Regions from separate parts of the Streptomyces sp. RLA012 genome, predicted to be linked through region 1. Evidence: predicted binding sites of a transcription regulator. Region 1 holds the regulator's gene; the other holds the start of a gene.
What was found. The regulator HrcA, encoded in region 1, represses chaperone genes, less so after heat shock. The targets are predictions, from matches to a motif close to TTNGCACTCNGNNNNNCNGAGTGCNAA.

Region 1 (10,163 bases):
CGAGCCAGGCGGAGTCCGGCGAGAACACCAGCCCGGTGGCGTCCCCGTCCTCGCTCCGGTCGACCTCCCGTACCTCCCCGCTCTCCCGCTCGACGAGCAGGACCCGTCCGTCGTGCGAGGCGACGGCGGCGCGGCTGCCGTCGGGTGCCATCGCCAGCGCGAGGACGCGGCCGAGTCGGCCGGCGGCGAGCCGGCGCGGCGTCGCTCCGGGGGCGACCCCGGTGGCCGGGGCGAACTCCAGCGCGTCGTCGCCCTCCGCGTCCGTCACCCACACCACGTACTCCTCGCCCTCCACCCGGAAGGTGCGGGGCAGCCGGGCGCGGACGCCGGGCCGGGCGGCGAGGGCGCGGGCGGGGCCGGAGCGGTGGGTGACCCAGTGGACGGTGCCGCGCACGGAGACCGCGCTGCCGCGTCCGGTGTGGTCGGGGGCGGCGGCCGAGAACCAGCGGGAGGCGCTCACGAGGTACGGCTGCTGGTCGACGCGCTGTCCGCCGAGCCGGATGTCGAGCCGGCGCGGTTCGGCGCCGTCCAGGTCGTCGAGGAGCCACAGTTCACCGGCGGACGCGTACACGACCCGTACACCGTCGGTCGCCGCGTGCCGGGCGTAGAAACCGTCGATGGGAGTGTGCCGTCGCAGGTCGGAACCGTCGGCGAGGGAGGAGTAGAGCGCCCCGACCCCTTCGTGGTCGGACAGGAAGGCGGCGCGCTCCCCCACCCACAGCGGGTATTCGAGGTTCCCGTCCAGGTTCTCGTGCAGCCGTACGAACTCGCCGGCCCCCACCCCGTCGCCGCCGTCCCTGTCGATCCACAGCTTGCCCGCCGTACCGCCGCGGTAGCGCTTCCACCAGGCGGCCTCGCGCCCCATGGGAGCGGACAGCAGCAGCACGCCCGGACCGCCGTGGGCGACATCGCCGACCGGCCCGTACGGAAGGGTGGTCGCGGGGCCGCCGTCGAGCGGGACGGCCCGCGCCCAGGTGCGGCGCAGACTGGCCTGGCCCTGGGTGCTGAGCGCGAGCACGCGCCCGTCCGGGGTCCAGCCGCGCACCTGGGTCTTCGAACTCCCCCAGTACGTCAACCGCATGGACGGTCCGCCCTCCAGGGGCGCGGCATGCACCTCGGGCGCCCCGTCGCGCGTCGACGTCCAGGCGACGGTCGTGCCGTCCGGGGAGATGCGGGGGTGGTTCACCGGCATGTTGTCGGCACTGACCCGCCAGGCGCGGCCTCCGCCGTCGAGGGGGGCGACCCAGACGTCGTCCTCGGCGGTGAAGGCGACCAGATCGCCGTGCAGATGCGGAAACCGGAGATACGCAGGCATTACCGATGATGCGGACGATGCAGACTGAGTCACCCGAACACCCTATGCAGCGACGGCTCCGGCCAACAGGGGTTTGGATCACTTGCCCTGAGAGGGCCAGCAGGTCGGGTCGCCCTTGCACCACATGGTCCTCGTCACGGTGACGGTGGTCGTGGGGCCCGGCCGGCGGTAGGTGGGCGGCCGGTAGGTGGGGGGCGTGTACGAGGGCGTGCTCGCGGCGTTGCAGTTGCCGAGCACGCTCACGTGGAACCACTCCTTGCCCCCGACCTCGGCGGTCAGGTTGCCGCGGACGCACTTGCCCTCGACCTGGCGGGTGACCTTTCCGGTGATGGTGATCTTCTGCCGGTCCTCGGTCTGCCCGCGGCAGTCGACCTCCACCACGGAGGGCGTGGAACCGGAGGCGGACGGCGTGCGCCCGGGGGTGTACGCCTTGTTCCCGTCGCCGTAGGACCCGTTGCAGCTCAGGTACTGCACATCGACATGCTGCCGCCGCAGTTCCGCGGTCCCCGCCAGGTCGGTCGTGTACGCCACCCCGGCGGCACTCAGCCCGCCCACGGGCTCGCACGCGGCCACTCCGAAGGCGGTCACCACCGCGAGTCCGGCGACCACCGGTCCCCGACGGCCCGTCACCCGTCGTCGAATACGCATCAACGCCCCCATGGACGGCAGCGTGCCACTGTCCCGCGCGTCGCGGTAGACCTCAAACGGCCACTCCGTACTCGTGCACGTCGCCGTACCCGGGGGAGGCCCAAGGCATCCCCGGTGCGTGCGCGAGGTCAGGACCAGCGGCCGCTGCGCGCCATCAGCAGCGCGGTCGCCACCGTCCCGGCGGTCGAGGTACGCAGCACGGTGCGCCCCAGGTGGTACGTCTTCGCGCCCGCCCCGGTGAACAGCTCGATCTCCTCGGGGGAGATCCCGCCCTCGGGGCCGACCACCAGCACGATCCCCCCGGAGGCGGGGATGTCGGCCGTCACGAACGGCTCGGTGCCGAGCTCCGTGTCCTCGTGCAGCACCGCCGCGAACTCGGCCTGGGCCAGCAGTGCGGCAACCTGCTTGGTCGTCATCACGCCCGCGACCTCCGGGAAGCGCACCCGGCGCGACTGCTTGCCCGCCTCCCGGGCCGTGGCCCGCCACTTGGCGAGCGCCTTCGGACCGCGGTCGCCCTTCCACTGGGTGATGCAGCGGGAAGCGGCCCAGGGCACGATCGCGTCGACGCCGGTCTCGGTCATCGTCTCCACGGCCACCTCGCCCCGGTCGCCCTTGGGGAGGGCCTGGACGACGGTGATGTGCGGCTCCTCCGCGGGCTCCTCGCTGTAGGAGTCCATCTGGACGATCAGCCGGTCCTTGCCCTCGGTGTCCAGCACCACGCAGTCCGCCCAGCGCCCGGCCCCGTCGGTGAGGACGACGTCCTCGCCGGGCCGCAGCCGCTTCACGGAGACGGCGTGGCGCCCCTCGGGGCCGTCGAGGACGTACCGGCCGCCGCTGCCCGCGTTGAAGTGCTCGACCACGAACACCGGTGCGGTCATCGGATCCTGCCCTCCTCGTTGCCGGCCGCCGACAGCGCGGTCCTCGCCGCTTCGAGCTCCGCGTTCAGCACCTCCACCAGCTGACCCGCCGGGAGGTCGCGGGCCATCCGGTGCCCCTGGCCCGCCCACAGCGCCATGCCCTGCGCGTCGCCCGCCTTGGCGGCCGCCTTGCGCAACGGGGAGGTGAGGTGGTGGATCTCGGGGTAGGCGGCGGGCGCGTACGGGCCGTGCTCGCGCATGAACCGGTTGACCAGACCGCGCGCCGGACGCCCGGAGAACGCGCGCGTCAACTCCGTCCGTACGAAAAGGGGGTTGGTCAGCGCCTGCTTGTGCACGGCGTTGGCGCCGGACTCGGGGGTGGCCAGGAACGCGGTGCCGAGCTGCGCGGCGCTCGCGCCCGCGGCGAGCACCGCGGCGATCTGGTTGCCGCGCATGATGCCGCCGGCGGCGATGATCGGAAGGTCCACGGTCTCACTGACCTGGGTGATCAGGGAGAGCAGTCCGATCCCCGTACCGTCCGTCTCCGGATTGTCGCGGTGGGTGCCCTGGTGGCCGCCCGCCTCCACACCCTGCACGACGACCACGGCGGCGCCGGCCCGCTGCACGGCGAGGGCCTCCTCGGCCGTCGTCGCGGTGACCATGGTGAGCGTGCCGGCGCGGCGCAGGGAGTCCAGGACCTCAGGGCTCGGGACACCGAAGTGGAACGACACCACCGCCACCGGGTTGTCGTGCAGCACGGCGAGTTTCGCGTCGTAGCCGTCGTCGCGACCGCTGTCCGGCTCACCGAGGCCGGTCTCGTACCAGGCGGCCTCACCCGCGAGCTGGTGGGCGTACACCTCGACCGTGGCGGGGTCCGCGCACTCGGTCTGCGGCATGAACAGATTGACGCCGAAAGGGCGCCCGGTGAGCCCGCGCAGCTGCTTGATCTCCTGGTACATGCCGTCGGCGGTCTTGTACCCGGCGGCGAGGAACCCGAGCCCGCCCGCCTCGGACACGGCGGCGGCGAGTTGCGGGACGGAGACGCCGCCCGCCATGGGGGCCTGCACGATCGGGTGAGGGAAGAGATCGGTCAGTGCGGTGGACATGACGGCATGTTGTCACGTCCTCCGAACAAGTCCGAATCGGGCCTTCCGCCTGGCATAGGCCACCGGAATGGACGGTCAGGGGCGGGTTTGCCCACCCTCGGCGAAGAACCCACCGGGGGCCTGGGGGCGAAGCCCCCAGGAACACCCGTCAGCGACCGTTGAACGCGTCCTTCAGACGCGAGAACAGACCCTGCTGCCCGGGCTGGAACTGCCCGATGGGCCGCTCCTCGCCGCGCAGCTGCGCCAGCTCCCGCAGCAACCGCTCCTGCTCGGGATCGAGCTTCGTCGGCGTGGTCACCTCGACGTGCACGATGAGGTCACCCCGGCCACCGCCCCGCAGATGCGTGACACCCCGCCCGTGCAGCGGAATCGACTGCCCGGACTGCGTGCCCGGACGGATGTCGACCTCCTCAAGACCGTCGAGGGTCTCCAGCGGCACCTTGGTGCCGAGGGACGCCGCGGTCATCGGAATGGTCACCGTGCAGTGCAGATCGTCACCGCGCCGCTGGAACGTGGAGTGCGGCAGCTCGTGGATCTCGACGTAGAGGTCACCGGCGGGACCGCCACCGGGCCCGACCTCGCCCTCGCCCGCGAGCTGGATCCGCGTGCCGTTGTCGACACCGGCGGGGATCTTCACGGTCAGCGTGCGCCGGGACCGGACCCGCCCGTCGCCCGCGCACTCCGGGCACGGGGTCGGAACCACGGTTCCGAAGCCCTGGCACTGCGGACACGGCCGGGACGTCATGACCTGCCCCAGGAAGGACCGGGTCACCTGGGACACCTCACCCCGCCCGCGACACATGTCACAGGTCTGGGCCGAGGTCCCCGGCGCCGCGCCCTCACCGTTGCAGGTGGCGCAGACGACGGCCGTGTCGACCTGGATGTCCTTCGTGGTGCCGAAGGCCGCCTCGTCCAGCTCGATCTCCAGCCGGATCATGGCGTCCTGGCCACGCCGCGTACGCGACCGCGGGCCGCGCTGCGACGCCGTACCGAAGAAGGCGTCCATGATGTCCGAGAAGTTCCCGAACCCGCCGGCGCCGAAGCCGCCCGCGCCGCCGCCCGCCTGGGACAGCGGGTCGCCGCCGAGGTCGTAGACCTGCTTCTTCTGCGGGTCCGACAACACCTCGTACGCGGCGTTGATCTCCTTGAACCGCTCCTGCGTCTTCGGATCGGGATTGACGTCCGGATGCAGCTCGCGTGCGAGCCTCCGGAACGCCTTCTTGATCTCGTCCTGGGACGCGTCGCGGCGCACGCCGAGTACGGCGTAGTAGTCCGTGGCCACTTACGACTCCGCCAGGATCTGTCCGACGTACCGTGCCACCGCTCGTACCGCTCCCATCGTTCCCGGATAATCCATGCGGGTCGGGCCGACCACGCCGAGTTTGGCTACTGCCTCGTCGCCCGAACCGTAGCCGACCGAGACCACGGACGTGGAGTTGAGTCCCTCATACGCGTTCTCGTGACCGATTCGCACGGTCATGCTCGAATCCCCGGCCTCACCAAGCAGTTTGAGGAGCACGACCTGCTCCTCCAGTGCTTCGAGCACCGGCCTGATGGTGAGAGGGAAGTCATGTCCGAAGCGCGTCAGATTGGCCGTCCCGCCGATCATCAGCCGCTCCTCGGTCTCCTCGACGAGCGTCTCCAGAAGGGTGGAGAGCACCGTCGCGACCGTACCGCGATCCTCCGCCTCGAACGCGTCCGGGAGGTCCTGCACGAGCTGCGGGACGTCCGCGAAGCGACGGCCCGCGATCCGGCTGTTGAGCCGGGCCCGCAGATCCGCGAGAGACGTTTCTCCGAACGGCGCCGGGCAGTCGATCATCCGCTGCTCGACCCGCCCGGTGTCCGTGATCAGCACGAGCATCACACGAGCCGGGGCGAGGGACAGCAGCTCCACGTGCCGCACGGTCGATCTCGTCAGCGACGGATACTGCACGACGGCGACCTGCCGCGTCAGCTGCGCGAGCAGCCGCACCGTCCGCCCGACGACGTCGTCGAGATCGACAGCGCCGTCCAGGAAGTTCTGAATGGCCCGCCGCTCGGGCGCGGTCATCGGCTTGACGCCTGCCAGTTTGTCGACGAAGAGGCGGTAGCCCTTGTCCGTGGGGATGCGCCCGGCGCTGGTGTGCGGCTGGGCGATGTACCCCTCGTCCTCCAGGGCGGCCATGTCGTTGCGGACGGTGGCCGGGGAGACTCCCAGCCGGTGCCGCTCGGTCAGCGCCTTGGAACCGACCGGCTCCTCGGTGCCGACATAGTCCTGGACGATGGCGCGCAGCACTTCGAGCCGTCGCTCACTGAGCATCGCGCACACCTCCCACTGTCGACCCCTCGGCGCCCGGCTTGGCACTCAGCGTGCGCGAGTGCCAGCATCCCCCGGCCCAGTGTACGGCCGGTGGGTACGGCCCCGGCAAGGGCGGGCCTGCGATCTTGCGCGACGTGCACCGACGTGTCCTGTCATGTCGTACCGTCCGCTCCCACGAAGTCGTACCGTCCGGTCCCTCGTCGCCGGCGTCGGCGCACGAAGGTGACTTGGGAAGAGGCGGGGCGGGAGGAGCCGACACCGCGGGTGGGACGGCGGCGACTTCCGGCCTGCCTCGCGGAGGGCGCGCGGTTGCGCGGGGAGGCGCAGGCGCGGAGAAGGCGGCGGACGCCCCGGTGCGGGCCGGCGGGGGCCGGCGGGGGCCACACCGCCCACGGCCCCGTGGTCGTGCTGCGGGGCGACCTTGCGGTGGTGTCCTGCGGCGACCCGGTCGAGGAGTCCGGCGAGCCGCAGGCGGGCCCCGACGCCGTACCGTCGCGCCGGGACCGTACGAACACGGGGTCCACGGCCGTTCCGTGATCGGGCACGTACCGCGTTTCGGCGTGTCGCGTTTCGGCGTGTCGCGGTGAGTGCCGCCGGGCTTCTCCTATCGTCATCCGAATGCGCCAGTACTCTCCGGACCTGACCCCGCCGTGGAAGAAGCCCAAGCCCGTGCCGGAAGTGCCGGCGGAGCCGGGCCTGGTGGTCGAGGAGCCGGGCACCGGCTTCTGCGGCGCGGTGATCCGCTGCGAGGCGGGCACGGTGACGCTGGAGGACCGCTTCGGCAAGCACCGGGTGTTCCCGCTGGAGCCACGCGGCTTCCTTCTGGAGGGGAAGGTGGTGACGCTGGTCCGCCCGTCCGCCGCCACTCCGGTACGGCCGTCGCGTACGGCCTCGGGTTCGCTCGCCGTACCGGGCGCGCGGGCCCGGGTGGCGCGGGCCGGGCGGATCTACGTCGAGGGCCGCCACGACGCCGAACTGGTCGAGAAGGTCTGGGGCGACGACCTGCGCATCGAGGGCGTCGTCGTGGAGTACTTGGAGGGCATCGACGACCTCCCCGCGATCGTCGCCGACTTCGCACCGGGCCCCGACGCCCGCCTGGGCGTCCTGGTCGACCATCTGGTCCCCGGCACGAAGGAGTCCCGCATCGCGGGGTCGGTCACGAGCGAGCACGCCCTGGTGCTGGGGCACCCGTACATCGACATCTGGGAGGCGGTGAAGCCGTCCTCCGTGGGCATCCCGGGGTGGCCCCGCATTCCGCACGGGCAGGACTGGAAGACGGGGGTGTGCCAGGCCTTGGGCTGGCCGGAGAACACCGGGGCGGCCTGGCAGCACATTCTGTCGCGGGTGCGGTCTTACAAGGACCTGGAGCCGGAACTGCTGGGGAAGGTGGAGGAACTGATCGACTTCGTTACGGCCAGCGGTGAGGCCTGACCTTCTCGTAAGTGGCGAACTCGCTGGTGTCCAGTTCGACGCCGAGTGGCTCCAACGGCGTGAGATCGCCGAACTTCGTGATCCGCTGGCGCCGGTAATCCGCGTCCTCTCCATCGCCCGTCGGCTCAGTGAGCAGCACGCACTGCGCCATAACGGGGTCGATGATGAAGTAGGCGGGTACCTTCGCCGCTGCGTAGATCGAGCGCTTGACTCCGTAATCGCGGTCCACGCTCGACTTGGAGACGACTTCCACCAGCATGGTGATGACCTCGGACGGCATCAACCTTCCGTGACCGGGTCCGACGCCTCGCTCGACGACCACAAGGTCCGGCTGCGGCTCACTGGTCTCTTCGAGGATGGCGATGTCCTGGGTCTGGAGTCGCCGCCAGTGCCGCCGGGGGATCTGGTCCTGGATCGCCTCCAGAATGTCGTTGTGGGCCACGTCCGGCCCCGCCATCATCACAATTACCCCCCGGAGGAGCTCGACCTTGAATCCTTCGGGAACCTCAAGGTTCTCGAAGATCTTCACGATGTTGGTGGTCATCGGTCGGTCGTCCACAGCGGTCATCTCCGCGGCCCTCCGGTTTCCGCCACCGTGCAATTACGGCGGCAGCCTACGAACAAGGTTAGGGACCGAACCGGCGTTCCGCAGTCGTTCACTCCACCGAGTGATCAGTCCACCAAGTCCCTGACCACCGCGTCCGCCAGCAACCGCCCCCGCAGCGTGAGCACCGCGCGCGCCTCCTCGTACGGCCGGTTTTCGAGCAGCCCGTCCGACAGTGCCCTGCGGGACGCGGCCAGCCCCTCCGGTCGCAGCAACGACAGTGGTACGCCCTCCCGGAGCCGCAGCTCCAGCAGGACGCGCTCCACCCTGCGGTCCTCCTCGGAGAGGAGCTCGCGGCCCGCGCCCGGGGAGCGGCCGGAGGCCAGCGCCGCCGCGTACGCCCCCGGGTGCTTCACGTTCCACCAGCGCACGCCGCCGACGTGGCTGTGGGCGCCGGGGCCCGCGCCCCACCAGTCGGCGCCGCGCCAGTACAACTCGTTGTGCAGGCAGCGGCCCGCCTCCGACGTGGCCCAGTTGGAGACCTCGTACCAGTCGAAGCCCGCCGCCGACATCACCTCGTCCGCGATCAGGTACCGGTCGGCGTGGACGTCGTCGTCCGTCATCGGGACCTCGCCGCGGCGGATGCGGCGGGCGAGCTGGGTGCCCTCCTCGACGATCAGGGCGTACGCGGAGATGTGGTCGGGCCCGGCGCCGAGCGCGGCGTCCAGGGACGCGCGCCAGTCGTCGTCCGACTCCCCCGGCGTGCCGTAGATCAGGTCGAGGTTCACATGCTCGAACCCGGCCGCGCGGGCCTCCGCGACACAGGCCTCGGGCCGGCCGGGCGTGTGCGTACGGTCGAGCACCTTCAGGACGTGCTGCCGGGCGCTCTGCATGCCGAAGGAGATCCGGTTGAACCCTCCGGTCCGTAGCTTCTCCAGATACTCCGGATCCACCGACTCCGGGTTCGCCTCGGTCGTGATCTCCGCGTCGTCCGCGAGCCCGAACTCGTCCCGGATCGCCCCCAGCATCCGTACGAGATCGTCGGCGGCCAGCAGCGTCGGCGTACCGCCGCCGACGAAGACCGTACGGACGGGGCGCGGGTCGTCGCCGAGGACCTTGCGGGCGAGCCGGACCTCGTCGATCAGCGTTTCGGCGTAGTTGTCGCGGGAGGCGAGCACACCTCCGGTGCCCCGCAGCTCGGTCGCCGTGTAGGTGTTGAAGTCGCAGTAGCCGCAGCGGGTCGCGCAGTACGGCACGTGGAGATAGAACCCGAGGGGGCGCTCGGCGGCCCCGGCCAGGGCGTACGCGGGCAGTGCGCCGTCGTCGGGGACGGGCTCACCGTCGGGAAGTGCGGAAGGCATGTCCTCCATTGTCCCGTACGCCGCCGCATACCCTGCTCGGCTGTCCCGTACAGGGCCGCATGCCCTACTCCGCCTGCAACACCAGCAGCGCCAGGTCGTCCTCCGGCGGCTTGCTGCCGAACTCGTGCACCAGTCGCCGGATCCGTTCCGCGACGAGCTCGGCGCTCAGCCCGGCACAGCCCGCGAGGGCCTCCGCGAGCCCGTCGTCGTCGTCGAACTGGCGGGGCCCGCTGCGGCGCTCCGTCACCCCGTCGGTGACGCACAGGACGGTGTCGCCGGGGTACAGCTCGAAGGTCTCGGAGACGTAGGTCGCGTCCTCGAAGACCCCGAGAAGGGTCTGCGGCTCGGCCACCTCCCGTACGTCGCCCGCGGGGCCCAGGATCAGCGGCAGCGGATGCCCGGCGGAGGCGAGGGTGCAACGGACGCCGCCGTCGAAGGGCACCAGTTCGCCGTACAGCATGGAGAGGAAACGGGTCTGGGGGCCCTCGTCGGGGCCGAGCCCGGGTCCGCCTGCGGCCACCAGCGCGCGGGCCGCCGCGTCGGCCGCCTCCGTCGCGTCGTCGAGGAGGAGCTGGTTGAGGCGGTCGAGGACGTCCGCGACG
Region 2 (10,163 bases), 1.3 Mb from region 1:
CGTGGTGTAGACCTTGTATCCGCATTCCGAGACGAATGCAACGGACGCAGAAGCAAAGACGGACCACCCCGGGACAGGGGCGGCCGGGGGTTGGGAGAGACAGCGGTGCAGCGGCAGCGGCGTAGGACAGGACTGATCGCGGCGGCCTCCGCCCTGGGCATGACGGCGACCCTCGCGGGCTGCGGCGGCTCGGGCGGTTCCGGGGACGTGACGCTCAGACTCGTCGCCGCCGACTACGGCGACTCCAAGGCCAACGGCTCCCAGAAGTACTGGGACAAGCTGGCCAAGGCGTACGAGGCCGACCACCCGGGGACCGAGGTCGAGGTCACCGTCTACCCGTGGACGGACGTCGACCGCAAGGTCGAGGAGATGGTCGCGAAGGGCGACGCGCCCGACATGGCGCAGATCGGCACGTACGCCGACTACGCGGCCAAGGGCGAGCTCTACCGGGTCGACGACGTGCTCTCCATCCCCGTACAGGCCGATTTCCCCTCGCAGTTCACCGAGGCGGGGCAGATGAACCGGGTGCAGTACGGGATGCCGTTCGCCGCCTCCACGCGGCTGCTCTTCTACAACAAGAAGCTGTTCTCCGCCGCGGGCCTCACCCCGCCGACGACCTGGCGCGAACTCGCCGCCGACGCGAAGGCGCTCAAGTCCCGTGGTGTCAGGACCCCTTACGCGCTGCCCCTCGGTCCCGAGGAGGCGCAGGCGGAGACCATGCAGTGGCTGCTGAGCGGCGGCGACGGCTACACCAACGACGTCGGCACCTACGGCATCGACTCCACCCAGAACGTCGCCACCCTCACCTGGCTCAAGGACGAACTCGTCGGCAAGGGCCTCACCGGACCCGTCGCGCCCGCGAAGCTCAATCGTGCCGACGCGTTCGCGGCGTTCGCGCGCGGTGAGGTCGGGATGCTCAATGGGCACCCCACGCTGATGAAGGCGGCCGCCGAGAAGGGGGTGAAGTTCGGGGTGGTGCCGATGCCCGGCGTCGACGGCGGGACCAAGGCGCCGATGGGTGTCGCCGACTGGATGATGGCCTTCAAGAAGAACGGTCACCGTGAGCAGATCGGCACGTTCCTCGACTACGTCTACGACCGGCAGAACGTGCTCGCCTTCTCCCACGAGTACGACCTGCTGCCGGTCACCACGTCCGCGTCCGACGCGATGGCGGCCGACCGGAACGACGCGGAGCTCATGCCGTTCCTCGACGAGCTTCCCTCCGCCCGGCTCTACCCGGTCGGCAAGACCTCCTGGGCCGCCGTCAGCGCCGACATCAAGAAGCAGATCGGCAAGGCGGTGTCCCCGGACGGCAGCCCGTCCGGTGTGCTCGGGTCGCTCCAGCGGGCGGCGACGGCGGCGGACGGTGTGAGTGCGGGGCGGTGATGTCGGTGGCGGGGGATACGGTGCTGTGCCATGGACGAGCCGAATAGGCTGAGCGGGAGGGAGCAGGCGATCCTCGCCATGGAGCGGCGCGGGTTCGCGGGGCCCGGGGCCAAGGAGCGGGCGATACGCGAACAGCTGGGGCTGGCTCCCATCCGCTACTACCAACTCCTCAACGCCCTCCTCGACGACCCGCGGGCCCTGGCCCACGACCCGGTGACGGTGAACCGGTTGCGCCGGGTCAGGGAGTCCCGCCGAACAGAACGCTGACGCCGGCCCCGACGAGAAGTTCTTCGCCCCCGCCGCCCCTACCCTCCCCCAAGCTCTCGGCTTCGCTCGAGCAGGGGGGACCCCCCGTCATCCCTGGGGGCTCCGCCCCCAGACCCCCGAGATCGGCCTGAACGGCCTCGTCCTCAAACGCCGGACGGGCTGAGTGGCGCGGACCGGGGTGGAGATGGCTGCTGGGGTGGGTGGGGTGCGGCCTCCGGTCTTCTCCTCAAACGCCGGGTGAGCCGGGGTTCTCAGGGGCGCGGGGAACTGCGCGATCAGCCCCCACCGGCCCGCGGACAAGCAAACCCGGCGGGCGGGGGATTCGGGGCGGAGCCCCGCCGTGGGGGTGCGGGGAACTGCGCATGGATAGGGTCGGTGTATGGGCAGCCATTCGGAAACACCGGGATCCCCGGACGCCACGGAACCCTTGCCGACCTCGGAGACCTCGGAGACCTTGGAGACCCAGGCGATCCCGACGACCCCCGCGGGACGCGACGGTCTCGACGCCATCCTCACCCGGCCCGACCGGGCCGTCATCGCACTCGACTTCGACGGAACCCTCGCCCCCATCGTCGCCGACCCGGAACAGGCCCGCGCCCACCCCGCCGCGGTCCCCGCCCTCGCGGCCCTCGCCCCGAAGGTCGCCTCCGTCGCCGTCGTCACGGGCCGCCCGGCGGGCGTCGCGGTCCGCCACGGCGGCTTCGCGGGCGTCCCGGGTCTCGACCATCTCGTCGTCCTCGGCCACTACGGCGCCGAACGCTGGGACGCCCGCACCGGCACGGTCACCGCCCCCGCCCCGCACCCCGGCGTCGCCGCCGTCCGTGCCGAACTGCCCGGGGTCCTCGACGAGAACGGCGCCTGGCAGGGCACCTGGATCGAGGAGAAGGGCCGCGCCCTCGCCGTCCACACCCGCCGTGCGGCGGACCCGCAGGCCGCGTTCGAGGCCCTGCGCGAACCCCTCGCCGCACTCGCCACCCGGCACGGTCTGATCGTCGAACCCGGGCGGATGGTCCTCGAACTCCGTCCCCCGGGCATGGACAAGGGCGTCGCCCTCCTGGAGTACGTCCGCGAGGTCCACGCCGAAGCCGTCCTCTACGCAGGCGACGACCTCGGCGATCTCCCCGCCTTCGCCGCCGTCGAGAAACTCCGCTCGGACGGCGTCCCCGGGCTCCTCGTCTGCAGCGGCAGCTCCGAGGTCAGCGAACTGGCCGAACGCGCGGACCTGGTCGTCGACGGCCCCGCGGGAGTCGTACAGCTGCTGACGTCACTGGCGGCGAAGATCGACTGACGCCCCGCTCACACGTCTCCCGCCTGCTCCTGCCTGCTCCTCCTGCTCCTGCCTGCTCCTCCTGCTCCTCCTGCTCCTCCTGCTTCTTCTACTTCTTTTATTTCTTCCGCTCCTCCAACGCCCGCAGCTGCTCCAGGAACCACTGCGCCGGAGGCAACGCCGTAGCCGCCGCGGCGAGCCGTTTCGTGCGTTCGGCACGCTCCCCGCCCGACATCGACAACGCCTCGTGCAGCGCACGCGCGGTGCCGACCACGTCGTAGGGGTTCACCCCGACCGCGTCCTCGCCCAGCTCCTCGTACGCCCCCGCCTCCCGCGAGAGCACCAGCACGCAGCCCTCGTCGGAGACGACCGGCACCTCCTTGGCGACGAGGTTCATGCCGTCCCGGATGGGGTTGACGAGGGCGACGTCGGCCAGCCGGTACGCGGCCAGCGAGCGCGCGAAGTCGTCCTTGACGTGCAGGACGACCGGGGTCCAGTCCGGCGTCCCGTACTGGGAGTTGATCTCGGTCGCCACCCGCTGGACCTCGGCCGTGTAGTCGCGGTAGACGGCCAGGTCCTGGCGGGAGGGGTAGGCGAAGGCCACGTGGACGACGCGCTCGCGCCACTCCGGGTGGTCCTCCAGCAGCTGCCGGTACGCCAGCAGGCCTCGCACGATGTTCTTCGACAGCTCGGTCCGGTCGACCCGCACGATCGTCTTCCGGCCCTCCCCGATCTGCTCACGCAGTGTGGCCATCCGCTCGCCGACGTCCGCCTCGTGCGACCGCCGCCGCAGGAAGTCCGCGTCCGCCCCGAGCCCGTGCACGCCGATCCGGGTGTCGCCGAGTCCGCCGACGATCGCGGTGGCGCAGGCGGTGAACGCGTCCGCCCAGCGGTGGGTCAGGAAGCCGAGCCGGTCCGCGCCGAGCATGCCGCGCAGCACCTGTTCGGCGATGTCGTCGGGCAGCATCCGGAAGTAGTCGAGCGGCGCCCAGGGGGTGTGCGAGAAGTGGCCGATGCGCAGGTCGGGGCGGAGCTCCCGCAGCATGCCCGGCACCAGCGTCAGGTGGTAGTCCTGTACGACCACCACCGCGCCCGGCGCCGCCTCGTCGGCCAGCGCCTCGGCGAACGCGCGGTTGTACGCCTCGTACGACGCCCACTGGCGCCGGAACTCCACGTCGAAGACCGGCTCCAGCGGGGTCTGGTACAGCATGTGGTGGACGAACCACAGCACCGAGTTCGCGATGCCGTTGTACGCGTCCGCGTGTACGTCGGCGTCGATGTCCAGCATCCGTACGCCGTCCTCGCCGACCCCGCGCCGGACCGCCTCGCGGTCGCCGGCGCCGAGCGCCGCGCACACCCACAGGGCCCCCGCGTCCGGCCCGATCGCGGAGAGCCCCGAGACCAGCCCGCCCCCGCCGCGCCGGGCGCGCAGCGAGTCGTCGTCCTGGATCTCGTAGGTGATCGGCCCGCGGTTGGATGCGACGAGGATGCCGTGGGCGCCTTGCGTTGAAGCGGGGGAAGCCATGCCTCGAAACTTAGCCCCGCATGGAAACGCTCAAACGTTCCCTTCAGCCGTATGCCGTCCGCGGGTCGGTGGGGGTCGCTCGCGCCCACGCGGCGGAGCCGCATATGTGTCACAGCCCCGCGCCCCTTGCGGGGGTGCCTTACGCGGCCCTTCGCTTCTGGTACTCGGCGATTTCGGCCATCGGGGGACGTTCCTCCGTGTCGACCGAGTAGGTACGCGGCTCGAAACCGTCCCCGCTCCGTTCGAACTGGGTGAGCGCCGGACGGATGAGGTGGCCGCGGGCCAGCCGGAGCTGGGCGGTGCGGTAGATCGCGGCGGACATCCGGCCCAACGCCTGCCCGTCCTGGTGGCGGTGCTTGCGTACGCCCACGTCGACCTGGGCGAGCGCGTCCAGGCCCACCAGGTGCAGGGCGTCGACCAGCATGCCCAGCTCGATGCCGTAGCCGACGGGGAAGGGGAGCTGTTCGAGCAGGGAACGGCGGGCCGCGTACTCCCCGCCGAGCGGCTGCACGAAACCGGCCAGCTGCGGCCAGTGCATGTTGAGCAGCGGGCGGGCCATGAGTTCGGTGACCCGGCCGCCCTGACCGGCGGCACCGCCCAGCGGACGGTCGTACATTCCCTTGACGAGGTCCACGCCCGGCTCGGTGAGCAGCGGCCCCACGATCCCGGAGACGAAGTCCGACGAGAACTCCTTCAGGTCCGCGTCGATGAAACAGACGATGTCCCCGCTCGTCACCAGGAGCGAGCGCCACAGCACCTCGCCCTTGCCGGGCAGGGTCGGGATGCGCGGCAGGATCTCGTCCCGGTGCACCACGCGCGCGCCCGCCGCGGCGGCCACCTGCGAGGTGCGGTCGGTCGAGCCGGAGTCGACGACGACGATCTCGTCGACGAGGGGCACCTGCTGCATCAGGTCGTGGCGGATGACGGCGACGATCTCGCCGACCGTCTCCTCCTCGTTCAGCGCGGGCAGCACGACACTCACCGAGGAGCCCGTGACCCGTTTGGCGGCCATGAGTTTGTGGAGCGGGCGATCGGTCACGGACCAGGAGCGATTGCTCAGCCAGCGCTCGACTTCCTTCAGCACGGTCTGCGGCTCCTCACTGTCTGATCACCCGGTGTCACGGTGTGATCCATCTCGCGGTTCGGACGACTATCTCAACTGTCCTGGCCTTCGGTTACAGTCTTGAACAACGCGGATGACCATCGCATTGCGTAGATCGTTCCGCGCCGAAGACCAACAACCGAATACCGCTCATCCAGAGGGGCAGAGGGATACGGCCCGATGAAGCCCCGGCAACCCTCCGGTCGGTTCTTGTCACGTCGATGTGGCGAGGCTCCCGGCTCGGGAAGGTGCCAAATCCGTCTTACGGCGAAGTGCGTCGTGAGAAAGATGAGGAGAAAGGGCCTCGCCTCCATGGCTGCGCAGACTGTTGCAAGCACCACGAACTCCGTCCCGGACGACACCACCAGCGTAGACGGCGTCGATCTCGGACCCGCCGTCGCGCTTTCCTGCCGCGAGTGCGGCCACCGTGTGCCGCTCGGCCCGGTGTTCGCCTGCGAGGAGTGTTTCGGCCCGCTGGAGATCGCGTACGACTTCTCGGCCTACGAAACCGAAGAGCTCCGCAAGCGCATCGAAGCGGGCCCCGCGAACATCTGGCGGTACGCGGCGCTGCTCCCCGTCCCGGCCGACGTCGCCGACAAGCCGAACATCAACCCCGGCTGGACCAAGCTCGTCAAGGCCGACAACCTCGCCCGCGAACTGGGCGTCGAGGCCGGAAAGCTCTTCGTCAAGGACGACTCCGGCAACCCGACGCACTCCTTCAAGGACCGCGTCGTCGCCCAGGCCATCGAGGCCGCCCGCGCCTTCGACTTCACCACCCTCTCCTGCTCCTCCACCGGCAACCTCGCCGGCGCGGTCGGTGCCGCCGCCGCCCGGGCCGGCTTCCGCTCCTGCGTGTTCATCCCGCACGACCTGGAGCAGGGCAAGATCGTCATGGCCGCGATCTACGGCGGCGAGCTCGTCGGCATCGAGGGCAACTACGACGACGTGAACCGCTTCTGCTCCGAGCTGATCGGCGACCCGGCCGGCGAGGGCTGGGGCTTCGTCAACGTCAACCTGCGGCCGTACTACGCGGAGGGGTCCAAGACCCTCGCGTACGAGATCTGCGAGCAGCTCGGCTGGCGGCTCCCCGACCAGCTGGTCATCCCCATCGCCTCCGGCTCCCAGCTCACGAAGATCGACAAGGGCCTGCAGGAACTGATCAAGCTCGGGCTGGTCGAGGACAGGCCGTACAAGATCTTCGGTGCGCAGGCCGAGGGCTGCTCGCCGGTGTCCGTCGCCTACAAGGCCGGCCACGACGTCGTACGGCCCCAGAAGCCGAACACCATCGCCAAGTCGCTCGCCATCGGCAACCCCGCCGACGGACCGTATGTGCTGGACATCGCGCGGCGGACCGGCGGTGCCGTGGAGGACGTCAACGACGAGCAGGTCGTCGACGCGATCAAGTTGCTCGCGCGGACCGAGGGCATCTTCGCCGAGACCGCGGGCGGGGTGACGCTGGGGGTCACCAAGAAGCTGATCGACAACGGGCTGCTGGACCCGACACTGACCACCGTCGTCCTGAACACGGGTGACGGCCTCAAGACGCTGGACGCGGTGGCCGGTACGGGGCTGACGGCGACCATTCGTCCCAGCCTGGACTCCTTCCGAGAGGCCGGCCTCGCGTAAGGCCCGGCTCGGAAGACCAACAGCCCCGCGCCCCTCTGGGGTGCTACCCGACCGGAGGTCACAAGGAATGAGCGTCAACGTCCGCATCCCCACCATCCTGCGCACCTACACCGGTGGCAAGGCCGAGGTGACAGCCGAGGGCGGGACCCTCGGGGAGGTCATCGCGGACCTGGAGAAGAACCACACCGGCATCGCCGCACGCGTGCTGGACGACCAGGGCAAGCTGCGCCGGTTCGTCAACGTGTACGTGAACGACGACGACGTCCGCTTCGAGCAGGGTCTGGAGACGACGACGCCGGACGGCGCGGGCGTCTCGATCATCCCGGCCGTCGCCGGTGGCTGACCGTCAGGCGCGCCGTTACCCAGGGTGAGATCATTACCCTTGGTAATGCCAATCACTGTGAGTTCATCGAATTGCCCCCTCCGTGAGAGAAACGGAGGGGGCAATTCTGCATGGTTGAGCACGGTACAGTTGGGGAACCCGCTCCACTTCGCGTACCGGGCGCATATGAGTTCGCGCCCGAAGTCCGACAAGAAGTAGCCAAAGTACCCCGCATCTTTGAGCCTTATACGGCTTTTATGGGGCCCGACTTGCCCTAAATCTTTGCAAATTCTCCCTATATTTCCGATCAGTCGTGCCCTGAATTCTCGTCCGATTGACCTGTTGCAGACGGCAGTTGGACAGATACATTCAGCCGCGGTCGACGCGTTCCGGCGCACACCCCCAACCGTTGGGGGGTGGAGGTCTGACCCGGGTCCGCGAAGTGCGGTCCTGTGCAAGGGCCAGTAATAGGGGAGTTAGGCATGGCTCAGGGCACCGTCAAGTGGTTCAACGCGGAGAAGGGGTACGGCTTCATCGCGGTCGACGGTGGTGCGGATGTTTTCGTCCACTACAGCGCGATTCAGATGGACGGCTACCGCACCCTGGAAGAGGGTCAGCGGGTCGATTTCGAGATCTCGCAAGGCCAGAAAGGGCCGCAGGCGGACATGGTCCGGCTCGCGACCGGCTGAAGCACGCGCCGACTGACTGTTCGACGTGACGAAGGGCTCGTATCCCCCTGGGGGTACGAGCCCTTCGGTCTGTTGTTCGGCTGTCGGCGCGGGGCGCTCACCTGCGGATCAAGGGGAGGCGCTTGCACTCGGCAGGGGCGAGTGCTAATCATTGGCGTTAGCACTCTGAAGGTGAGAGTGATAACGAAGGACCGGGTCGGTGAGGCCCGCAGGCCAGGTGGTGCAAGGAACCACTGGGCAGGCAGGCCGTCCGTCGCGGGCGCCAGCGCGGTCCGGAGCAATCCACCCCAGTCCGGGAGGACCACTTCACATGGCCAAGATCATCGCGTTCGACGAGGAGGCACGGCGCGGTCTCGAGCGCGGGATGAACCAGCTCGCCGACGCCGTCAAGGTCACCCTTGGCCCCAAGGGCCGCAACGTCGTCCTCGAGAAGAAGTGGGGCGCCCCCACGATCACCAACGATGGTGTTTCCATCGCCAAGGAGATCGAGCTCGAGGACCCGTACGAGAAGATCGGCGCCGAGCTGGTCAAGGAAGTCGCCAAGAAGACGGACGACGTCGCCGGTGACGGTACGACCACCGCGACCGTTCTGGCGCAGGCGCTGGTCCGCGAGGGCCTTCGCAACGTAGCCGCCGGCGCCAACCCGATGGCCCTCAAGCGCGGTATCGAGAAGGCCGTCGAGGCCGTCTCCGGTGCCCTCCTTGAGCAGGCCAAGGATGTCGAGACCAAGGAGCAGATCGCTTCCACGGCCTCCATCTCCGCCGCCGACACCCAGATCGGCGAGCTCATCGCCGAGGCGATGGACAAGGTCGGCAAGGAAGGCGTCATCACCGTCGAGGAGTCCCAGACCTTCGGTCTGGAGCTGGAACTCACCGAGGGTATGCGCTTCGACAAGGGCTACATCTCGGCGTACTTCGCCACCGACATGGAGCGTATGGAGGCCGTCCTCGACGACCCGTACATCCTGATCGCCAACTCGAAGATCGCCAACGTCAAGGACCTGCTCCCGCTCCTGGAGAAGGTCATGCAGTCGGGCAAGCCGCTGCTGATCATCGCCGAGGACGTCGAGGGCGAGGCTCTGTCGACGCTGGTCGTCAACAAGATCCGTGGCACCTTCAAGTCCGTCGCCGTCAAGGCTCCGGGCTTCGGTGACCGCCGCAAGGCCATGCTCGGCGACATCGCCATCCTCACGGGCGGCGAGGTCATCTCCGAGGAGGTCGGCCTCAAGCTGGAGAACGCGGGTCTGGACCTGCTGGGCCGTGCCCGCAAGGTCGTCATCACCAAGGACGAGACCACGATCGTCGACGGCTCCGGCTCCGCCGACCAGGTCGCCGGCCGGGTCAACCAGATCCGCGCCGAGATCGAGAACTCGGACTCGGACTACGACCGCGAGAAGCTCCAGGAGCGCCTGGCGAAGCTGGCCGGCGGCGTGGCCGTCATCAAGGCCGGTGCCGCCACCGAGGTCGAGCTCAAGGAGCGCAAGCACCGCATCGAGGACGCCGTTCGCAACGCGAAGGCGGCCGTCGAGGAGGGCATCGTCGCCGGTGGTGGCGTGGCCCTCATCCAGGCCTCCTCGGTCTTCGAGAAGCTGGAGCTGACGGGTGACGAGGCGACCGGCGCCAACGCCGTGCGGCTCGCCCTGGAGGCCCCGCTCAAGCAGATCGCCGTCAACGGTGGTCTCGAGGGTGGCGTCATCGTCGAGAAGGTGCGCAACCTGCCCGTCGGCCACGGTCTGAACGCCGCGACCGGCGAGTACGTCGACATGATCGCCGAAGGCATCATCGACCCGGCGAAGGTCACGCGCTCTGCCCTGCAGAACGCCGCCTCCATCGCCGCGCTGTTCCTCACCACCGAGGCCGTCATCGCCGACAAGCCGGAGAAGGCCGCCGCGGGCGGCGCTCCGGGCGGCATGCCGGGCGGTGACATGGACTTCTGATCGACCTCTGGTTGATCACTGTCCTTCACGTTCCGAGGGCGGT

Region 2: groL (chaperonin GroEL) is a predicted target of HrcA. The motif match lies at 8,342-8,368, and genes of this name have one in related genera.

What each region holds. Positions count from the first base shown of each region.
Region 1 is NZ_JBWDPA010000002.1:7,618,206-7,628,368, reverse strand. Features, by position in the region: gene RV986_RS34925 (S41 family peptidase) at 1-1,315, opposite strand, end outside; gene RV986_RS34920 (hypothetical protein) at 1,394-1,963, opposite strand; gene RV986_RS34915 (16S rRNA (uracil(1498)-N(3))-methyltransferase) at 2,092-2,841, opposite strand; gene RV986_RS34910 (nitronate monooxygenase) at 2,838-3,926, opposite strand; gene dnaJ (molecular chaperone DnaJ) at 4,075-5,208, opposite strand; gene hrcA (heat-inducible transcriptional repressor HrcA) at 5,209-6,225, opposite strand; partial or broken gene RV986_RS34895 (MBL fold metallo-hydrolase) at 6,589-6,723, shown strand; gene RV986_RS34890 (DUF3097 domain-containing protein) at 6,844-7,656, shown strand; gene RV986_RS34885 (Uma2 family endonuclease) at 7,634-8,224, opposite strand; gene hemW (radical SAM family heme chaperone HemW) at 8,329-9,561, opposite strand; gene RV986_RS34875 (SpoIIE family protein phosphatase) at 9,626-10,163, opposite strand, start outside.
Region 2 is NZ_JBWDPA010000002.1:6,302,956-6,313,118, forward strand. Features, by position in the region: gene RV986_RS29010 (extracellular solute-binding protein) at 160-1,386, shown strand; gene RV986_RS29015 (DUF3263 domain-containing protein) at 1,417-1,653, shown strand; gene otsB (trehalose-phosphatase) at 2,033-2,941, shown strand; gene RV986_RS29025 (alpha,alpha-trehalose-phosphate synthase (UDP-forming)) at 3,039-4,445, opposite strand; gene RV986_RS29030 (glucosyl-3-phosphoglycerate synthase) at 4,585-5,529, opposite strand; SAM riboswitch class I at 5,695-5,842, shown strand; gene thrC (threonine synthase) at 5,860-7,173, shown strand; gene RV986_RS29040 (MoaD/ThiS family protein) at 7,241-7,516, shown strand; gene RV986_RS29045 (cold-shock protein) at 7,978-8,184, shown strand; gene groL (chaperonin GroEL) at 8,495-10,120, shown strand.